Linked DNA regions of Parasedimentitalea psychrophila. The protein of the gene in region 1 binds, or shares a complex with, the protein of each later gene. Links are inferred from orthologs where the notes say so. Each region holds a gene or a part of one and is shown in the gene's direction. Other genes may lie near its edges.

The links.
Region 2: the proteins of carA (region 1) and carB are in contact, whole or in part, in a solved structure (PDB 1KEE), measured with the Escherichia coli proteins. The link is inferred for Parasedimentitalea psychrophila from one-to-one orthologs.

What each region holds. Positions count from the first base shown.
Region 1 is NZ_CP127247.1:560,533-563,669, forward strand. The notes cover bases 160-2,978. They hold carA (glutamine-hydrolyzing carbamoyl-phosphate synthase small subunit), read left to right. Parts: upstream 160-893; coding sequence 894-2,063; downstream 2,064-2,978. Other genes in these bases: QPJ95_RS02765 (GatB/YqeY domain-containing protein), read right to left, coding at 237-710; QPJ95_RS02775 (glycosyltransferase), read left to right, coding at 2,159-2,978. Outside these bases: QPJ95_RS02760 (hypothetical protein), read left to right, coding at 1-50; more of QPJ95_RS02775, read left to right, coding at 2,979-3,137. UniProt on the Escherichia coli protein: Small subunit of the glutamine-dependent carbamoyl phosphate synthetase (CPSase).
Region 2 is NZ_CP127247.1:2,568,708-2,572,964, reverse strand. The notes cover bases 42-3,980. They hold carB (carbamoyl-phosphate synthase large subunit), read left to right. Parts: upstream 42-420; coding sequence 421-3,780; downstream 3,781-3,980. Other genes in these bases: QPJ95_RS12525 (aminodeoxychorismate synthase component I), read right to left, coding at 42-235. Also shown: more of QPJ95_RS12525, read right to left, coding at 1-41; QPJ95_RS12515 (beta-ketoacyl-ACP synthase III), read left to right, coding at 4,120-4,257. UniProt on the Escherichia coli protein: Large subunit of the glutamine-dependent carbamoyl phosphate synthetase (CPSase).

The sequences.
Region 1 (3,137 bases):
GTCTGAAGCGCGATGACATCGTGATGCATGTGTTTGGTCACTGGATGTAAGACCCCATCCCGGGGCGCCAGTATCGGCGCCTCGTCGATGATCACCCGTGCCGACCACCCCTGTCAGGCCCACTGTCGGCCGCCGGTGGACCGGCGGCAAAATGGATAGCAGTTGATCGGGTGTCGTGTTCTGTGTCGGCCTGACGGCCAACACAGCTTTATCTGAAAATGCAGACCCTGGCGGGTTCAGCAGTCACCGCCCGAGCAAAGCTGATCCTTGACCAGTGGCCCGACTTTGCCAAAATCCATCTGGCCGGTGTATTTCGATTTCAGCGCCCCCATGACCTTGCCCATGTCGCGGATCGAATTGGCACCGGTGCTGGCAACCGCCGCCCGAATGGCATCCCGCACCTCAGACTCGGCCAATTGCTTGGGCAGAAACTCTTCGATGATGGCGATTTCCTCAAGCTCTCGCTCGGCCAGATCCAAACGACCGCCTTCTTCGTAGGCGCGGGCACTTTCGTTGCGCTGTTTGGTCATCTTGCTGAGAATCGCCAGAATGTCGCTGTCGGCGATGGTGATCTCTTCGCCATCCCCCCGCGCGGCAATTTCCATGTCCTTGATCGCAGCAGTGATCAGACGCAGGGTAGCCAGGCGGCTTGCAGCCCGATCCTTCATTGCCTGCTTCAGAGCCGTGGTGACCCGTGTGCGCATATCCATTGTGTTTTCCATCCCCATGGCGTTGGAACCCATAGCCTTACCCAATCAACTGACAGGAGACAAGACCACCCGATCAAACCTGACGCCATGAAACCCATGACCGCGGCAGATTAGGCCGGGCTTGACCCGACTGAGCCCTGCCCTTAAGAACCCATGAATTTATCCCACATGGAGACTCGCGCAATGGCCGATACCGCCCCGTCCAAGCCCACCGCATGCCTGGCAATGGCCGATGGTACAGTGTTTTATGGCGCAGGTTTTGGTGCCACCGGACAAACCGTCGCCGAGCTCTGCTTTAACACGGCTATGACCGGTTATCAGGAGATCATGACGGACCCGTCTTATGCCGGTCAGATCGTCACCTTCACCTTCCCGCATATCGGCAATACCGGTGTGACCCCGGAAGACGACGAAACGGGCAACCCGGTGGCCGCGGGTATGGTGGTCAAATGGGACCCGACCCTGGCCAGCAACTGGCGCAGCACCGAGGAATTGAAGGACTGGCTGACCCGCACCGGGCGCATTGCCATTGGCGGCATCGACACCCGCCGCCTGACCCGTGCGATTCGCCAGCAGGGCGCGCCGCATGTGGCGCTGGCGCATGACCCCGACGGCAATTTCGATGTCGAGGCACTGGTGGCCTCTGCCCGCGCATGGTCAGGGTTGGAAGGCATGGATCTGGCCAAGGACGTGACCTGTGCGCAGAGCTATCGCTGGGACGAAATGCGTTGGGCCTGGCCTGACGGCTTCCCCAAGCAGAGTGCTGCCAAGCACAAGGTTGTCGCCATCGATTATGGTGCCAAGCGCAATATCCTGCGCTGCCTTGCCTCGGCTGGCTGTGATGTCACCGTGCTACCCGCCAGTGCCAGTGCCGAAGAGATTCTGGCGCATAACCCCGATGGTGTGTTCCTGTCCAACGGCCCTGGTGATCCGGCCGCAACCGGCGAATATGCGGTGCCGATGATCAAGACCATTCTCGACACCACCGAGCTGCCGGTGTTTGGCATTTGTCTGGGTCACCAGATGCTGGCGCTGGCGCTGGGGGCCAAGACCGTGAAGATGAACCACGGCCACCACGGCGCCAACCACCCGGTCAAGGAATACGCGACTGGCAAGGTCGAGATCACCTCGATGAACCACGGGTTTGCGGTAGACGCCCAGACCCTGCCCGACGGCGTTGAGGAAACCCATGTATCGCTGTTCGACGGCTCTAACTGTGGCATCCGTCTGGCCGACCGCCCGGTGTTCTCGGTGCAGCAGCACCCCGAGGCCAGCCCCGGCCCGCAGGACAGTTTTTACCTGTTTGAGCGCTTTGCCGAGGCGATGGCCGCCCGCAAAGCGGCGGTGGCGTAAACCTAGGGTAAAACCCCGCAAAGGGTCCGGTCGGTTAATCGACCGTTAACCACCGCCGCCGAGGCTGTCTGACAGTTAACAATGGCGGTGGTGCAATGCCTGATGAGTCGGTTGTTTTTCGTGATCCGCAGCCACTACATCCGCCGCAGTTGCGCCGCCGCCTTGGCCGTCACCTTGTTGACGCCCGGGCGATCCGAGATACCGATTTGCTGCGGGCGCTGGTGTTGCAACGCCACCAGGACGCGCCGCTTGGCCATATTCTGATAAGTCAGGGCTGGGCCGATCCGGATCAGGTGCTTGAGGCGCTGTCGCAACAACAGGGCCTGCAACGGGTCGATCTTTCAGACATCACCGCAGACTCTCGGCTGCTAAACCGCAAGCCGGCGCAATTCTGGCTCAAGCACCGGGCCGTTCCGTGGACGTATAGTGGCTCGCAACTTGTCGTGGCCATTGCCCACCCCGAGCACTTTGAAACCTTAAAGACTGCCCTGCGCGGCAGTTTCGATTCCATCCGACCAGTGCTGGCGGCTGAGGACCAGGTCACCGCGTTCCTGACCGCGCATTTTCGCAAGGAATTGGCATTGGCGGCCAGCACCCGTGTGCCGCTGCAAGACAGCAGCCGCCACTGGCACACCAGCAACCGCCCATTGCGGCCCCTGATGTTGTTGGTCGCACTCGCCGGGCTAACGGGGTTTGCCCCACGGCTGGTTTTCACGGGTTTCTGCGCCTTGTCGGTGATCGCGCTGAGCCTGTTCGTCGGCTTGAAACTGATCGGCTTCGCCTCCCATCTGGCCAGGGCCGCGCCTGTTGGACAGCCGCCACTGGCAGGTGGTGCGCCGCACAAGATCCGCCGCCTGCCGCGCATATCTATGTTGGTGCCGCTGTTCCACGAATCCGAGGTCAGCAAGGCGCTGCTGCGACGCCTGCAGCGGCTGACCTACCCGCGCTCGCTGCTAGAAGTGTTTCTGGTGCTCGAGGAACACGACGAGATCACCCGTAACGCGCTGGCCAAAGTAACCCTGCCCCGGTGGGTGAAAATCGTGGAGGTGCCGAAATTTGGCAGCCTCACCACCA
Region 2 (4,257 bases), 2.0 Mb from region 1 along the record:
AACAAATCAACGGCAGTCGCCGATCGGCGGGCATCAGCTCTGCCAGCTTCGGCTCCAGCGCATATCCCAGCTCGTAGCTGGCATAGCCTGCCAGCCACTTGCCGGCGGCGCGCATGGCATCCAGATCCGCTAGCGCCGCTGGCACCTGATGCGGCTGATCCGCCCGGATCACCCGCTGTGGGGAAGCAAAACAAGTCCCCGCCCCCTTGGGCCCCTGATCAAAGCGGATGCGCACTTTGGCTTACTCCATGTGTCGATAATCGGCTATATAGACGTTCACTATGCGAACAAAAGCGATTTTTGCGGCATTTTTGAACTCAGTTCCGATCCCCCTTGCACCTTTCCTCGCGGGGCCTATAACCCATGACAATTTGGCGCTTTGGGGGCGCCACGACTCGCGCACATCAAAGGAATATGGCCATGCCAAAAAGAACCGACATCCAATCGATCATGATTATTGGTGCGGGACCGATTGTTATTGGCCAGGCCTGCGAATTTGACTACTCCGGCGCTCAGGCTTGTAAAGCTTTGCGTGAAGAGGGCTACCGGGTCATTCTGGTCAACTCAAACCCCGCCACAATCATGACCGATCCCAATATGGCTGATGCCACTTATATTGAGCCGATCACCCCCGAAGTGGTCGCCAAGATCATCGAGAAAGAACGCCCCGACGCGCTGCTGCCCACCATGGGCGGACAGACCGGGCTGAACACCTCTCTGGCGCTCGAAGAGATGGGCGTGCTGGAGAAATTCGGCGTCGAGATGATCGGGGCCACCCGCGATGCCATTGAAATGGCAGAAGATCGCAAACTGTTCCGCGAGGCGATGGATCGTCTGGGCATTGAAAACCCACGCGCCACAATCGTCACCGCCCCCAAGCTGGACAGTGGCAAACCCGACCTGGACGAAGGCGTGCGCATGGCGCTCGAATCGATCGAAGACATCGGCCTGCCGGCCATCATCCGCCCCGCCTTTACCATGGGCGGCACCGGCGGTGGCGTCGCCTATAACCGCGACGATTACATTCACTTCTGCCGCACCGGCATGGATGCCTCGCCGGTCCACCAGATCCTGGTTGACGAGAGCCTGCTGGGCTGGAAGGAATTTGAGATGGAGGTGGTGCGCGACAAGGCCGACAACGCCATCATCGTCTGCGCCATCGAGAACATCGACCCGATGGGCGTGCACACAGGTGATTCGATCACCGTGGCCCCGGCGCTGACCCTGACGGATAAAGAATACCAGGCCATGCGCACCGCCTCGATCAATGTTCTGCGTGAAATCGGTGTCGAGACCGGCGGCTCCAACGTGCAATGGGCGGTCAACCCCGCCGATGGCCGTATGGTGGTGATCGAGATGAACCCGCGGGTCAGCCGCTCCTCGGCGCTGGCCTCCAAGGCGACCGGCTTTCCAATTGCCAAGATCGCTGCCAAGCTGGCGGTGGGCTATACGCTGGACGAGCTGGACAATGACATCACCAAGGTGACACCGGCCTCGTTTGAACCCAGCATCGACTATGTCGTCACCAAGATCCCGAAATTTGCGTTTGAGAAATTCCCCGGCGCCGAGCCCTATCTGACCACCGCGATGAAATCGGTGGGCGAGGTGATGGCGATTGGCCGCACCATCCACGAGTCGCTGCAAAAAGCTCTGGCCTCGATGGAATCCGACCTGACCGGATTTGACGAAGTCGACATCCCCGGTGTCTCGGTGGGCCTGTGGGACGATGCCGGTGCCGACAAGGCTGCGGTGATCAAAGCGATCAGCCTGCAGACCCCCGACCGCATGCGCACCATTGCCCAGGCGATGCGGCATGGCTTGTCGGATGATGAAATCCACCGCGTCACCATGTTTGACCCCTGGTTCCTGGCCCGCATCCGCGAAATCGTCGAGACCGAGGCCGAGATCCGCGCCAATGGCCTGCCCACCGACGAACGTGGGGTCCGCAATCTCAAGATGCTTGGCTTTACCGATGCGCGTCTGGCCAATCTAACCGGAACCAGCGAAACCACCGTCCGCAAGGCCCGCCGCGCCCTCGGTGTCACCGCCGTGTTCAAACGCATCGACACCTGTGCCGCCGAGTTCGAGGCGCAGACGCCTTATATGTACTCCACCTACGAGGCACCGATGATGGGCGAGGCGGAATGCGAAGCACGCCCAAGTGATCGCAAGAAAGTGGTCATTCTGGGCGGAGGTCCCAACCGCATCGGCCAGGGGATTGAGTTCGACTATTGCTGCTGTCACGCCTGCTATGCGCTGACCGAGGCGGGGTATGAAACCATCATGATCAACTGCAACCCCGAGACCGTCAGCACCGATTATGACACCTCGGACCGGTTGTATTTTGAGCCGCTGACCTTTGAGCACGTGATGGAGATCCTGGAGACCGAGAAGCAGAACGGCACCCTGCACGGTGTTATCGTGCAGTTTGGCGGCCAGACACCGCTGAAACTGGCCAACGCGCTAGAGGCCGAAGGCATTCCGATCCTCGGCACCACCCCCGACGCCATTGATCTGGCCGAAGACCGCGAGCGGTTCCAGGCCCTGGTCAACGAGCTGGGCCTGAAGCAGCCGATCAACGGCATCGCCTCCACAGACGCGCAGGCGCTGGAGATTGCCAAAGAGATTGGCTTCCCTCTGGTGATCCGCCCGTCTTATGTGCTGGGCGGTCGGGCGATGGAGATCGTCCGCGACATGGCGCAGCTGGAACGCTACATCGCCGAGGCGGTGGTGGTGTCTGGCGACAGCCCGGTGCTGCTCGACAGCTACCTGTCCGGCGCGGTGGAACTGGACGTGGATGCCATCTGTGATGGCAAAGACGTGCATGTTGCAGGCATCATGCAGCATATCGAAGAGGCCGGGGTGCACTCGGGCGATAGCGCCTGCTCGCTGCCGCCCTACTCGCTGTCGGATGACATCATCGCCGAGATCAAGACCCAGACCTATGCCCTCGCTAAGGGCCTGAACGTTGTTGGCCTGATGAACATCCAGTTCGCCATCAAAGACGGCGATATCTACCTGATCGAAGTCAACCCGCGCGCCAGCCGCACGGTGCCCTTTGTTGCCAAGGCCACCGACAGCGCCATTGCCTCCATCGCCGCCCGTGTGATGGCGGGCGAACCCCTCAGCAACTTCCCGCTGCGCGCGCCCTATAAGGAAGACGCCAAATATGACGACGTGTTGCCCTTGGGCGATCCGATGACGCTGGCCGATCCCAACATGCCGTGGTTCTCGGTCAAAGAGGCGGTGCTGCCCTTTGCCCGCTTCCCCGGCGTTGACACCCTGCTGGGGCCGGAAATGCGCTCCACCGGTGAGGTGATGGGCTGGGACCGCGATTTCCCGCGCGCCTTCCTCAAGGCCCAGTTGGGGGCGGGCATGGTGCTGCCATCAACGGGCAAGGCCTTCATCTCGATCAAGGACGCCGACAAGGGCGCGCTGATGCTCGAGGCGGCACAGGTGCTGGTGGCGCAGGGCTTTACCCTGATCGCCACCCGCGGCACCCAGACCTGGCTGGACGGTCACGGAGTGACCTGTGAGCGGGTCAACAAGGTCTATGAGGGTCGCCCGCATGTGGTTGATCTGCTGAAAGACGGCCATGTGCAGCTGCTGATGAACACCACCGAAGGTGCACAGGCGGTTGAGGACAGCAAAGAGATGCGCTCGGTGGCGCTCTACGGTCGGATCCCCTACTTCACCACCGCCGCCGGCGCCAACGCCGCCGCCCTGGCGATCAAGGTCCAGGCCGAGGGCGAGATCACGGTGAAGGCCCTGCAGGGGTAAGGCGCGCCCGGAAAACAGTCTGGCAGACTGTTGTCAGCGCCGAACGGGCGGAGCCCCGGATGTTAGAACCAAAGAACCCCGGTCCAAGTGGCCGGGGTTTTTCATTGCCGTCTTCAGGCCAATACCCACCCGGCAGCACCTGACCTGCGGATCTTCAGGCCAAAGCCGCAAAGCTGCGGAATGCTCTCTTCTTCTTGTTAAAAATACCTCGGGGTCCGGGGCAGCGCCCCGGCCACCTGCCCCGGCCACCTGCCCCTGCGGCACCCAGCCTCCACCTTGACCTCCCTCCCTGAAAATGACCAAATCACAGGCACCGTGAAAAACCCGGAGCCAAAGCCCATGCACACGCCCGCCATTACCGGTACCGGGGTCTTCACCCCGCCTCACATCATCACCAACGCCGAACTGGTACAGGCCTTCAACGCCTATGCCGACCGCATCAACGGTGAAAACGCCAAGGCCATAGCCGCCGGTGAG